Regions from separate parts of the Undibacterium sp. GW821-FHT07F11 genome, predicted to be linked through region 1. Evidence: predicted binding sites of a transcription regulator. Region 1 holds the regulator's gene; each other region holds the start of a gene.

Region 1 (3,283 bases):
TTTTGCCGTTTTCTTGCACGAAATCTTTCAGTGTGTCGATGTCTTTGTAGTCAACTTTTTCTACATGTGCTGCTGTGAAGCGGCAGAATTTTTTGCGCTTGAACAAAGGGTTTTGTTGTTGGCGCTTTTGCTTCAATTTGCTTTTGTCGAATTTTTTACCGAATGCCATTTTTGGCTCCTAATCTAGTAAATGTGTCCCGAATTCAGTGATATGAAAAACGAGACTTTTGCTATTGCGATTTTTGCGCGCTAAAAAACCGGTGAATTCCATGGTCTGTTCCAGGGCAATTTCTGCAAAACGCTGGGATATTTCACCAGCAGCCATCGCAGAAATCTCAAACTCGACCTGCCGAACCGTGTTCGCCTCACGAGTTTCTGAACTATGCATCAAGGTAGCAGAAGCTATCGGGATACCGGCCGGGGTGTAACGCAATGCGCTTTTTTCCACAATCCGGGCTACGAGCTTCAGCTGATTCACTATTTTTTTACGCGACCTTTGTCAATTATTAAGCAGCAGGCGCTTCAACACGTTGCGCTTTTGCAGCATCTTCTTTCTGAACAGCTTTCATCATAGGAGAAGGTGTTGTTTCTGCTTTTTTCAATTTGACTGTCAGGTGACGCAAGACAGCATCATTGAATTTGAATGCTGTTTCCAACTCGAGCAGAGTTTCAGCATCGCATTCGATGTTCAAGCAAACATAGTGTGCTTTTGCCAGTTTTTGAATCATGTAAGCCAATTGACGACGGCCCCAGTCTTCAACGCGGTGGATTTGACCACCACGGGCTACAACACTTGCCTTGTAGCGCTCGATCATTGCAGGAACTTGCTCGCTCTGATCTGGATGTACGATAAATACGATTTCATAATGACGCATATATTCTCCTTGTGGACAATAAAAATAGCCCGCCTCGGCGTCAAGACGAGTGCGGGAAGAGGAAAGCCGACAATAATAACCCAGTTTTTCATATTGATCAATTGGATCAGTGACTTAGGCAATTTTTCAGTCCGTTCTTTTGAGTAAGTGCGGTATTTTTTTCACATTTATGCTTAATCGAAGGCATTTTGACTTGCATATTCAGCTCTACTGTATAAAAATACAGACTGCTTGTATATACAGCACCTTAACACTAGAAAACGCCATGCTTAAACTCACCGCTCGCCAGGAGCAAATCCTGAACCTGATTAAAGACGCCATCCAAAACACGGGCTTTCCCCCTACCCGTGCCGAGATTGCGACAGAATTGGGATTCCGTTCAACCAATGCTGCAGAAGAACATCTGCAAGCCCTGGCACGCAAAGGCGTCATAGAAATTGCCGCGGGCACTTCACGTGGCATACGACTGCTGGAATCTGAGTTGTCCAGCCATATCACAGGCAAGCAACTGGCACTGCCTCACCCCGCCCTATTGCAACTGGCCCTGCCACTGGTTGGGCGCGTTGCCGCCGGCTCGCCGATACTAGCCAGTGAACATATAGAATCCACTTACAACGTAGATCCGGCCCTGTTCTCTGCCAAGCCAGACTTTTTGCTGAAGGTGCGGGGCATGTCCATGCGCGATGCTGGCATACTTGATGGAGACTTGCTGGCAGTCAAAAAAGCCGACAGTGCACGCAATGGCCAGATCGTTGTCGCCCGCCTCGGTGATGATGTGACCGTCAAGCGCTATAAGAAAACTGGCAATCTGATAGAACTGATGCCTGAAAACCCGGACTACCCCGTCATCAAGATTGGCGATACTGAAGAAGATTTCGCGCTGGAAGGTCTGGCTGTTGGCCTCATGCGCAACTGGGTTTGAGATCAGCCCGGGTGTGATTCAGCCCTCTCATTTGCATCATGCCCGGGCAGCATCTCAAACTTATTAATACCTGCCCACTGGCAAGTTCTGATAAGCAACTACCATAAAAAAAACGTCCGGATATCCGGACGTTTTTTATTTCAGAGCAACAGATTTAGCGCTCGACAACTTATTGCCCAACAATTTAGTGCTTGACCACGGTAGTATCCGCAGGCGTTTCAGTTGGTGCCGTGGCAGGTGTCGCTGCAGCCACTGGTACCGGCTCATCTACCAAAGGAACAGGTTGTGTTTCCAGCGCGATTTCCAGGACTTTGTCTATCCACCTGACCGGGATGATTTCCAGTTTGTTTTTGACATTATCCGGGATCTCAGCCAGATCCTTGGCATTTTCCTCAGGTATCAAGACTGTCTTGATGCCACCACGGTGAGCAGCCAGCAATTTCTCTTTCAAGCCACCGATAGGCAATACTTCACCACGCAAGGTGATCTCACCTGTCATGGCAACATCAGCACGGACTGGAATGCCAGTAAACACTGACACCAAAGCAGTCGTCATGGCGATACCGGCAGATGGACCATCTTTCGGTGTTGCACCTTCCGGTACGTGGATATGGATGTCGCTCTTCTCGAACACATCCGCCTTGATACCCAGACGCTTGGCGCGACTGCGTACAACTGTGCGAGCTGCTTCGATGGATTCTTTCATGACATCGCCCAATGTACCTGTGCGGATGACACCACCTTTACCTGGCATGGCTACGGCTTCTATGGTCAGCAAATCGCCACCCACTTCAGTCCAGGCCAGACCGACTACCTGACCAATCTGGTTATCTTTAACGGCAACGCCAAAGTCATAGCGACGTACACCCAGGTATTTATCCAGATTTTTTGAATTGACCGTGGCTTTTTTCTCGGTCTTTTTCAACAAGAGCATTTTCACGACCTTGCGGCAAATCTTGGAGATTTCCCTTTCCAGCGAACGCACACCGGCTTCACGGGTGTAATAGCGAATAATGTCGCGTATTGCACTTTCAGCCACGGTGATTTCGCCTTCTTTCAAACCATTGTTCTTGATTTGTTTAGGCAGCAGATAACGTTGCGCAATGCTGGTTTTTTCATCTTCGGTGTAACCCGACAGACGTATAACCTCCATCCTGTCCAGCAAAGCTGGCGGGATATTGTAGGAATTGGATGTCGCTACAAACATCACGTCGGACAAATCGAAATCGACTTCGATATAGTGATCTGAGAAAGTGTGATTTTGTTCAGGGTCCAATACCTCCAGCAAGGCAGATGAAGGGTCGCCACGGAAGTCAGCTCCCATCTTGTCCACTTCATCCAGCAGGAACAAAGGATTACGCACACCAACCTTGGACAAGCTTTGCAAAATCTTGCCTGGCATGGAGCCTATGTAAGTACGGCGATGACCGCGAATTTCTGCCTCATCACGCACACCACCCAGGGCCATACGCACAAACTTGCGGTT
Region 2 (3,283 bases), on a different contig from region 1:
ATCAAAAACAAACATGGGTCAAGAACAGACAAAATTAAACAACGCCGCGGAGGCCAGCCTGCGCTGGGGCAACATGATTGAAATGATGAGGATGTTGGAATTTTAAACATTATTCATCATCCTCATCCCGCGGCACCCGCATCGCCGCCTGCGTTGCCCGGCTTGAAAACCCCCTCTGCTGCAAAAACGCTGCCTGCTTCATTTTTTCCTGATGGTCTTGCGGCGCATGCCGGAATTTCCTGTGCAAGACCTGAACCGCCCTCTCTACTTCAGACTCTTTCAAGTCTTCCTTGACGTTTTCTATATCCTGCGCATCCAGACCATGGCTTTGCAGCTCCGCCAAAATACGGTTATTACCAAACCTAGCTTGCCGCCGGTTCACCAGCGACTCAGAAAATCGTTCGCCAGACAAATACTTGGCCGCCTCCAGAAAATCCAGCACGGCAGCCACGTCATCGCCTTCTTCTACATAGCGTGCCAGCTTGCGTTCCAGCTCCATGCGGCTATGCTCACGCATGGATAAGTAACGCAGGGCACGGGCTTTCAGACTAATGGCAGGTTTTTTCATACTTTAAAAGCAAAAAATGCCGGTTGGCAGCGACCAACCGGCATGATACAAAACTATGGTGCTGACAGTGTCGCAGCTTGGTGCTACAACTTAGTGCCTCAACTCAGTGTTTCAACTCAGTGTTTCAACTTACTCAGCCGTCGCCGCTGATGGCATCAACAAAGGTACGCCCAGATGTTCACGCACTTTGTTTTCAATTTCAAATGACAGTTCAGGACGCTCTTTCAGATAAGTACGTGCATTGTCCTTACCCTGGCCAATACGCTCACCGTTATAGCTATACCATGCGCCTGCTTTTTCTATGATCTTGGCATCGGCTGCCAGATCCAGAATCTCGCCTTCGCGTGAAGTGCCTTCGCCATACATGATGTCAAAGTGCGCTTCTTTAAATGGCGGTGCCACCTTGTTCTTGACAACCTTGACCTTGGTTTCATTACCCACCACTTCATCACCAGACTTGATAGAACCGGTGCGGCGGATATCCAGACGTACGGAAGCATAAAACTTCAGTGCATTACCGCCTGTCGTCGTCTCAGGGCTACCAAACATGACGCCAATCTTCATACGGATCTGGTTAATAAAAATCACCAGGGTATTGGTACGTTTGATACTGCCTGTCAGCTTACGCAAAGCCTGAGACATCAGACGTGCTTGCAGACCAGGCAAAGAATCACCCATGTCGCCCTCAATCTCGGCACGTGGCGTCAAAGCTGCGACCGAGTCAATAACCACCAGGTCAACACTGCCTGAACGTACCAGCGCATCGGTAATTTCCAGTGCCTGCTCACCTGTATCAGGCTGTGAAATCAGCAAATCAGACAGATTCACACCCAGTTTTTGAGCGTAACCAACGTCCAGCGCATGCTCAGCATCGATAAACGCACAAGTACCACCCAGCTTTTGCATTTCAGCAATCGCCTGCAGCGTCAATGTGGTTTTACCAGAAGATTCAGGGCCATAAATCTCAACAACACGGCCACGTGGCAAGCCACCGACGCCCAGCGCAATATCCAGCCCCAGAGAGCCAGTAGAGACAACCTGCACCTCTTCCACCACTTCACCGTCGGCCATACGCATGACCGAACCTTTACCAAACTGCTTTTCTATCTGTGCCAGCGCTGCTGCAAGTGCCTTTGCTTTTTCTGAGGCATTTTCTGGTTTCTTATCGTCCATACATTCTTTCATTCAATAAGCGGCGGGTGGAAAAAGGAATACAGGCTTAATTTCCTGCGATTTGCAGTACTGTATAAAAAAACAGTGATTTATGCAAGCGACTTTTTGCATTGATTGCTGAACGGGGGATTTTACAGCGAAGTATTGGCAATCATCCAATTATTATTCATTTGGCAAAATTTCTCGGCAGTCGATTTTGACAGCCGATAGATAAATCTGATCAAAAGAATAAAGTTACTGTCAGTTTCCACGCTCGCGTTCAACTGACGGCACCTCTCACTTGCGCTTTTGCACCTTGCACCCGCTAATTATGCTGCTGCAGCCTGTAACGAAGGCAAAGGCTGTGCTGTCTCATCGCTCACACTGACCATATTGACTACTGCTGCATCAAACTGGTAAGTACTCGCCTCATGCAGCTTCCATGCGCCGTCACCTAGCAAGTGCAGAACATGAGTGTGGTGCTTCAGCACGGCGGGGCGGTGGGCGATACTGATCAAGGTGACGCCGCTCTCACGCAGGCGTGCGTACAGGGCTGATTCGTTGGCACTGTCGAGTGCGCTGGTTGCTTCGTCGAGAATGACAATGCCAGGTGTATGGACCAGGATGCGGGCGAATGCCATGCGTTGCTGCTCGCCGACGGACAGCAGCTTTTCCCAGTCCTGCACCGCAGACAGGCCGCCTACACGCTCAGCCAGTTGTGGCAGATACACTTGATCGAGAATCTCCAGTAACTGTTCGTCGCTTAGTTCTGAGTCAGCGCTAGGGTAGATCAGTTGGCTACGCAGCGAACCCATCTGCAAATAAGGTTGCTGCGGCAGGAAAAAGAAATCTTCCAGCGGCGGATGATGGATGAGGCCGCTACCGGTGTGCCACAATCCGGCAATCGCCCGTAATAGCGAGCTTTTGCCGCAGCCGCTGTCGCCGGTAATGAGCAGTGCCTCACCTGGTTGCAATGCAAGGCTCAGTTCCTTGATCAGTACGCGTTGTGATTGCGGTGGATGCAGTGTGACTGATTCCAGTGCGAGCCGGGTGCCTGGGCGTAACTGGATGCGTACGGGCTCGACCTCTGCAGTCGGTTCGGATTTCGTCTTCGGTAAAACCAGGTCGGACAATGTCTGCAGCCGGCCTACGCCCGCCACAAAGCGGCTCAGGCTCTCGAAGTTTTCAACGATCACGCCCACTGCGCCGAGTACGGCAGCAAATGCCCCGACCGCCTGCGTCGCGCGCCCCACCTCCAGCTCACCTGACAGGACTTGCTGGGCAAGTATCGCCACTGGCAATACCAAAGTGAGCTGGCTGAACGTGCGCTGGTACAGATTAAGAGAACGCTGTTTCTTGATCAGCTTGTCGTAGTTCTGGATGACGCGGTGAAGCTTGCTGTCTATATGCGCGCGCTCCTGCGCTTCGCCGCGGTAGAAGGCGATTGATTCAGCATTTTCGCGTACACGCATCAGACTGTAACGGAAGTCGGCCTCGCGCCGAAGCTGCCAGAAATTCAGGTGTATCAAGGGGTTGCCAAATGCATACAGCGCTGCACCAGTA
Region 3 (3,283 bases), on a different contig from region 1:
TGCGGCCTATGCGCACTTCGCCTTCTGCAGCACGTATGGTGTCGGATGCTTTTGCGATTTCATAAGCATCGTGAATACTTAAATCAAATTGCGAACTCAGGGGGCTCAAGTGTTGGGTACGTGCTCTTGCCTCAAGAAAGGTATAGGCATGTTGTTCGGCTAGTAAGGACATGGCATCAAGTTTGGTTAGATTGAGCACAAACCATGGGGAGATCAAGGTATTAAGAACCGCCCCATAAGTCACCGTTGTTGCCCGATCTGGGCATGGTTACGCCAAAATGTTCATAAGCGGACGGGGTTGCTATCCGGCCTCTGGGCGTGCGTTGCAAAAAACCCTGTTGTATCAGATAGGGTTCCAGTACATCTTCTATGGTGTCGCGTTCTTCACCTATGGCTGCAGCGACATTGTCCAGACCTACCGGGCCACCACCAAATTTAAAGAGGATGGCTTCCAGCAGTTTTCTGTCCATCAAATCAAAACCAACGGCATCGACATCCAGCATCTTCAATGCAGCATCAGCAATATCTTTGGTGATTTCACCATTGCCCTTGACCTCGGCATAGTCGCGTACCCGTCGCAACAGGCGATTGGCAATACGTGGTGTGCCACGTGCCCGCTTGGCAATTTCACGCGCACCATCAGCTTGTATCGGTGCGGCCAGCAGTGATGCTGAGCGGGTCACGATCTTGGTCAATTCTTCCGGCGTGTAAAACTCCAGTCGGGCGACGATACCAAAACGGTCGCGCAACGGGTTGGTCAGCATGCCGGCACGGGTAGTCGCTCCGACCAAAGTGAAAGGCTGTAAATCCAGCTTCACCGAACGGGCTGCCGGGCCTTCGCCTATCATGATATCGATCTGGTAGTCTTCAAGCGCCGGGTACAAAATCTCTTCGACTACCGGTGACAGGCGATGTATCTCATCAATGAAGAGCACATCATTGGCTTCCAGGTTAGTCAGCAGGGCTGCCAGGTCACCGGCACGCTCCAGCACCGGGCCAGAAGTCTGGCGCAGGTTGACCCCCATCTCACGCGCAATGATATGTGCCAATGTGGTTTTACCCAGGCCTGGCGGGCCAAACAGCAGGGTATGATCAAGTGCTTCACTACGCTGTCTTGCTGCCGTGATAAAAATCTCCAGCTGGCCACGTATCTTTTCCTGGCCCACATATTCATCAAGCTGCTTGGGGCGCAGGGCGCGCTCTATTGCCTCTTCATTGGGCGAGCTCGGCGTGGCCGAGATAATGCGCGGCTCGCTGAAGTTGGAAGAAAGATTGTCGGTCTGTATCGTCATCGCTTAACCCTTGGACAATGCTTTCAATGCCAGCTTGATGCCGTCAGAAACGCCACTGCCAGCGGGCACGGACTTCATTGCCAGCAAAGCTTCCTTGTCAGAATAACCCAGGGCCTGCAAGGCATTCAGGATGTCGGCGCTATGGTCACCTGCTGCCAGTGCTGCAGTCGCATTACCCAGGTCAGCACCGAGCTTGCCTTTGAGTTCCAGCAGCAGGCGTTCAGCAGTTTTCTTGCCTATCCCAGGCACACGGGTCAGGCGTCCGGCTTCCTGCAGGGTGATGGCCTGTGCCAGGTCGGCTACCGACATGCCAGACAAAATGGATAAGGCAGTACGGGCACCGACACCGCTGATCTTGATCAATTGTTTGAAGGTGCTGCGTTCTTCTGCCGTGCCAAAACCAAACAGTACGTGTGCGTCTTCGCGTATCGCCAGATGCGTCAGCAAGACTACTTTTTCACCCAGATGTGGCAGGTTATAGAAAGTGCTCATGGGTACGTCGACCTCATAGCCTACGCCCTGGCAATCGACCAGCAATTGCGGAGGATTCTTTTCTATCAGAGTACCTGCAATGCGACCTATCATGAGACTGCTTCCGTACTGTATGAATAAGCAGTGATAGTAAACGATTCTGGCGCGTTTGACGAGGCAAATACGGGGAAATTATATGGATATTGCGATATTGCAATGTTGCAATGAAATGAGTTCTGCAGTTGCTAGCCTACCAGGCGTCCGCCCTTGACGCGCAAGCCCTTCTTGGCGAGTCCTGGCGCAATTGCGCCCAGCGTCGCCAGGGTATCACCACTATGCGCATGGCAAATCGCCACGCCCAGCGCATCGGCGGCATCGCTACCAGGCAAGCCGGACAAAGCCAGCAAGCGCTGTACCATGTCCTGTACCTGTTCTTTCTTGGCGCGACCATGGCCAACTACGCCTTGCTTCACTTGCAAGGCCGTATATTCTGCCACTGCCAGATCTGCCGCCACCAGCGCACAAATCGCCGCACCGCGGGCTTGCCCCAGCAACAGGGTGGATTGTGGATTGACGTTGACGAAGACTTTTTCTATGGCCGCACAATCAGGCTGGTAAGTACGTACTATTTCTGAAACGCCTGACAAAATTGTCTTCAAGCGTTCTGGCAAAGTGCCATCGATGGTCTTGATCGTTCCTGAGGCGATATATGTCAGCTTGCTGCCCTGTTTATGAATGACGCCAAAACCGGTGGTGCGCAAGCCGGGGTCTATGCCTAGGATTTTCATGAATTCTTTTGTTGGTATCTATGGGCTGGTGCTGATGTTGCTGAGCGGGTCTTGCTGGGGAGTATAGCGTATCAGTGTGGAATTTTATTTGTGCTTATGCGAGTGGGTGGTCACTTACGACTATTGTTATTTGTGATTAATGTACGTTGCATGCTGTGAGTTGTTAATGCTTTGCGAATTGTATTTGTGGGCGGCGAACGCCGCTGGGCTCCAGCCTGGTCTGGAGCGACGTCAAGGTAATTAAGATTGCATTAGCTTGCTGTCAGCTTGGTTGGAAGTGTGAGCTTCCTAAGCGTATAGAAAAACCTTCTGTCCTCAAAATTCGTCATTCCTGCGCAGGCAGGAATCTAGTGTCGTTCATTGCTTGCTGAGATCATTAATACTTGCGAATGACGTTCGTGATCAACTAACGCCGCTAGGCTCCAGCCTGCGCTGGAGCGACGTCAATTAAGTACGGAGGATTTAACCAGTCACGTGCTTGTTCGGCTCACACAATATCCAAATACAAATCCCGCCAGTAAGGATTGCTTTCTTCAATCAACCTGATCTTCCATTCCCGCTTCCAGGCCTTGATCTGCTTTTCACGCTGAATGGCCGAAAGAATTGAATCGACCTGTTCAAACCAGACCAGTTGATGAACCTTATGCCGGGAAGTAAAACTGTCGACGAAACCGTTCTTATGCTGATAAACACGCACGATCAAATCGCTAGTAACACCAACATAAAGAGTGC

The links. Region 1 encodes LexA, which represses DNA repair genes until DNA is damaged. Its sites were predicted from a motif close to ACTGTATNNNNATACAGT; they were not measured.
Region 2: recA (recombinase RecA) is a predicted target of LexA. The motif match lies at 1,810-1,827, and genes of this name have one in related genera.
Region 3: ruvA (Holliday junction branch migration protein RuvA) is a predicted target of LexA. The motif match lies at 1,892-1,909, and genes of this name have one in related genera.

What each region holds. Positions count from the first base shown of each region.
Region 1 covers NZ_JBWKQH010000010.1:294,089-297,371, forward strand. The annotation lists gene rpsR (30S ribosomal protein S18) at 1-169, opposite strand, end outside; gene priB (primosomal replication protein N) at 179-478, opposite strand; gene rpsF (30S ribosomal protein S6) at 507-875, opposite strand; gene lexA (transcriptional repressor LexA) at 1,141-1,797, shown strand; gene lon (endopeptidase La) at 1,982-3,283, opposite strand, start outside.
Region 2 covers NZ_JBWKQH010000012.1:169,922-173,204, reverse strand. The annotation lists gene recX (recombination regulator RecX) at 110-568, opposite strand; gene recA (recombinase RecA) at 698-1,741, opposite strand; gene AC07OI_RS26750 (ABC transporter ATP-binding protein/permease) at 2,050-3,283, opposite strand, start outside.
Region 3 covers NZ_JBWKQH010000004.1:35,479-38,761, forward strand. The annotation lists gene AC07OI_RS10710 (2-keto-4-pentenoate hydratase) at 1-172, opposite strand, end outside; gene ruvB (Holliday junction branch migration DNA helicase RuvB) at 222-1,292, opposite strand; gene ruvA (Holliday junction branch migration protein RuvA) at 1,296-1,877, opposite strand; gene ruvC (crossover junction endodeoxyribonuclease RuvC) at 2,009-2,551, opposite strand; gene AC07OI_RS10730 (GIY-YIG nuclease family protein) at 3,039-3,283, opposite strand, start outside.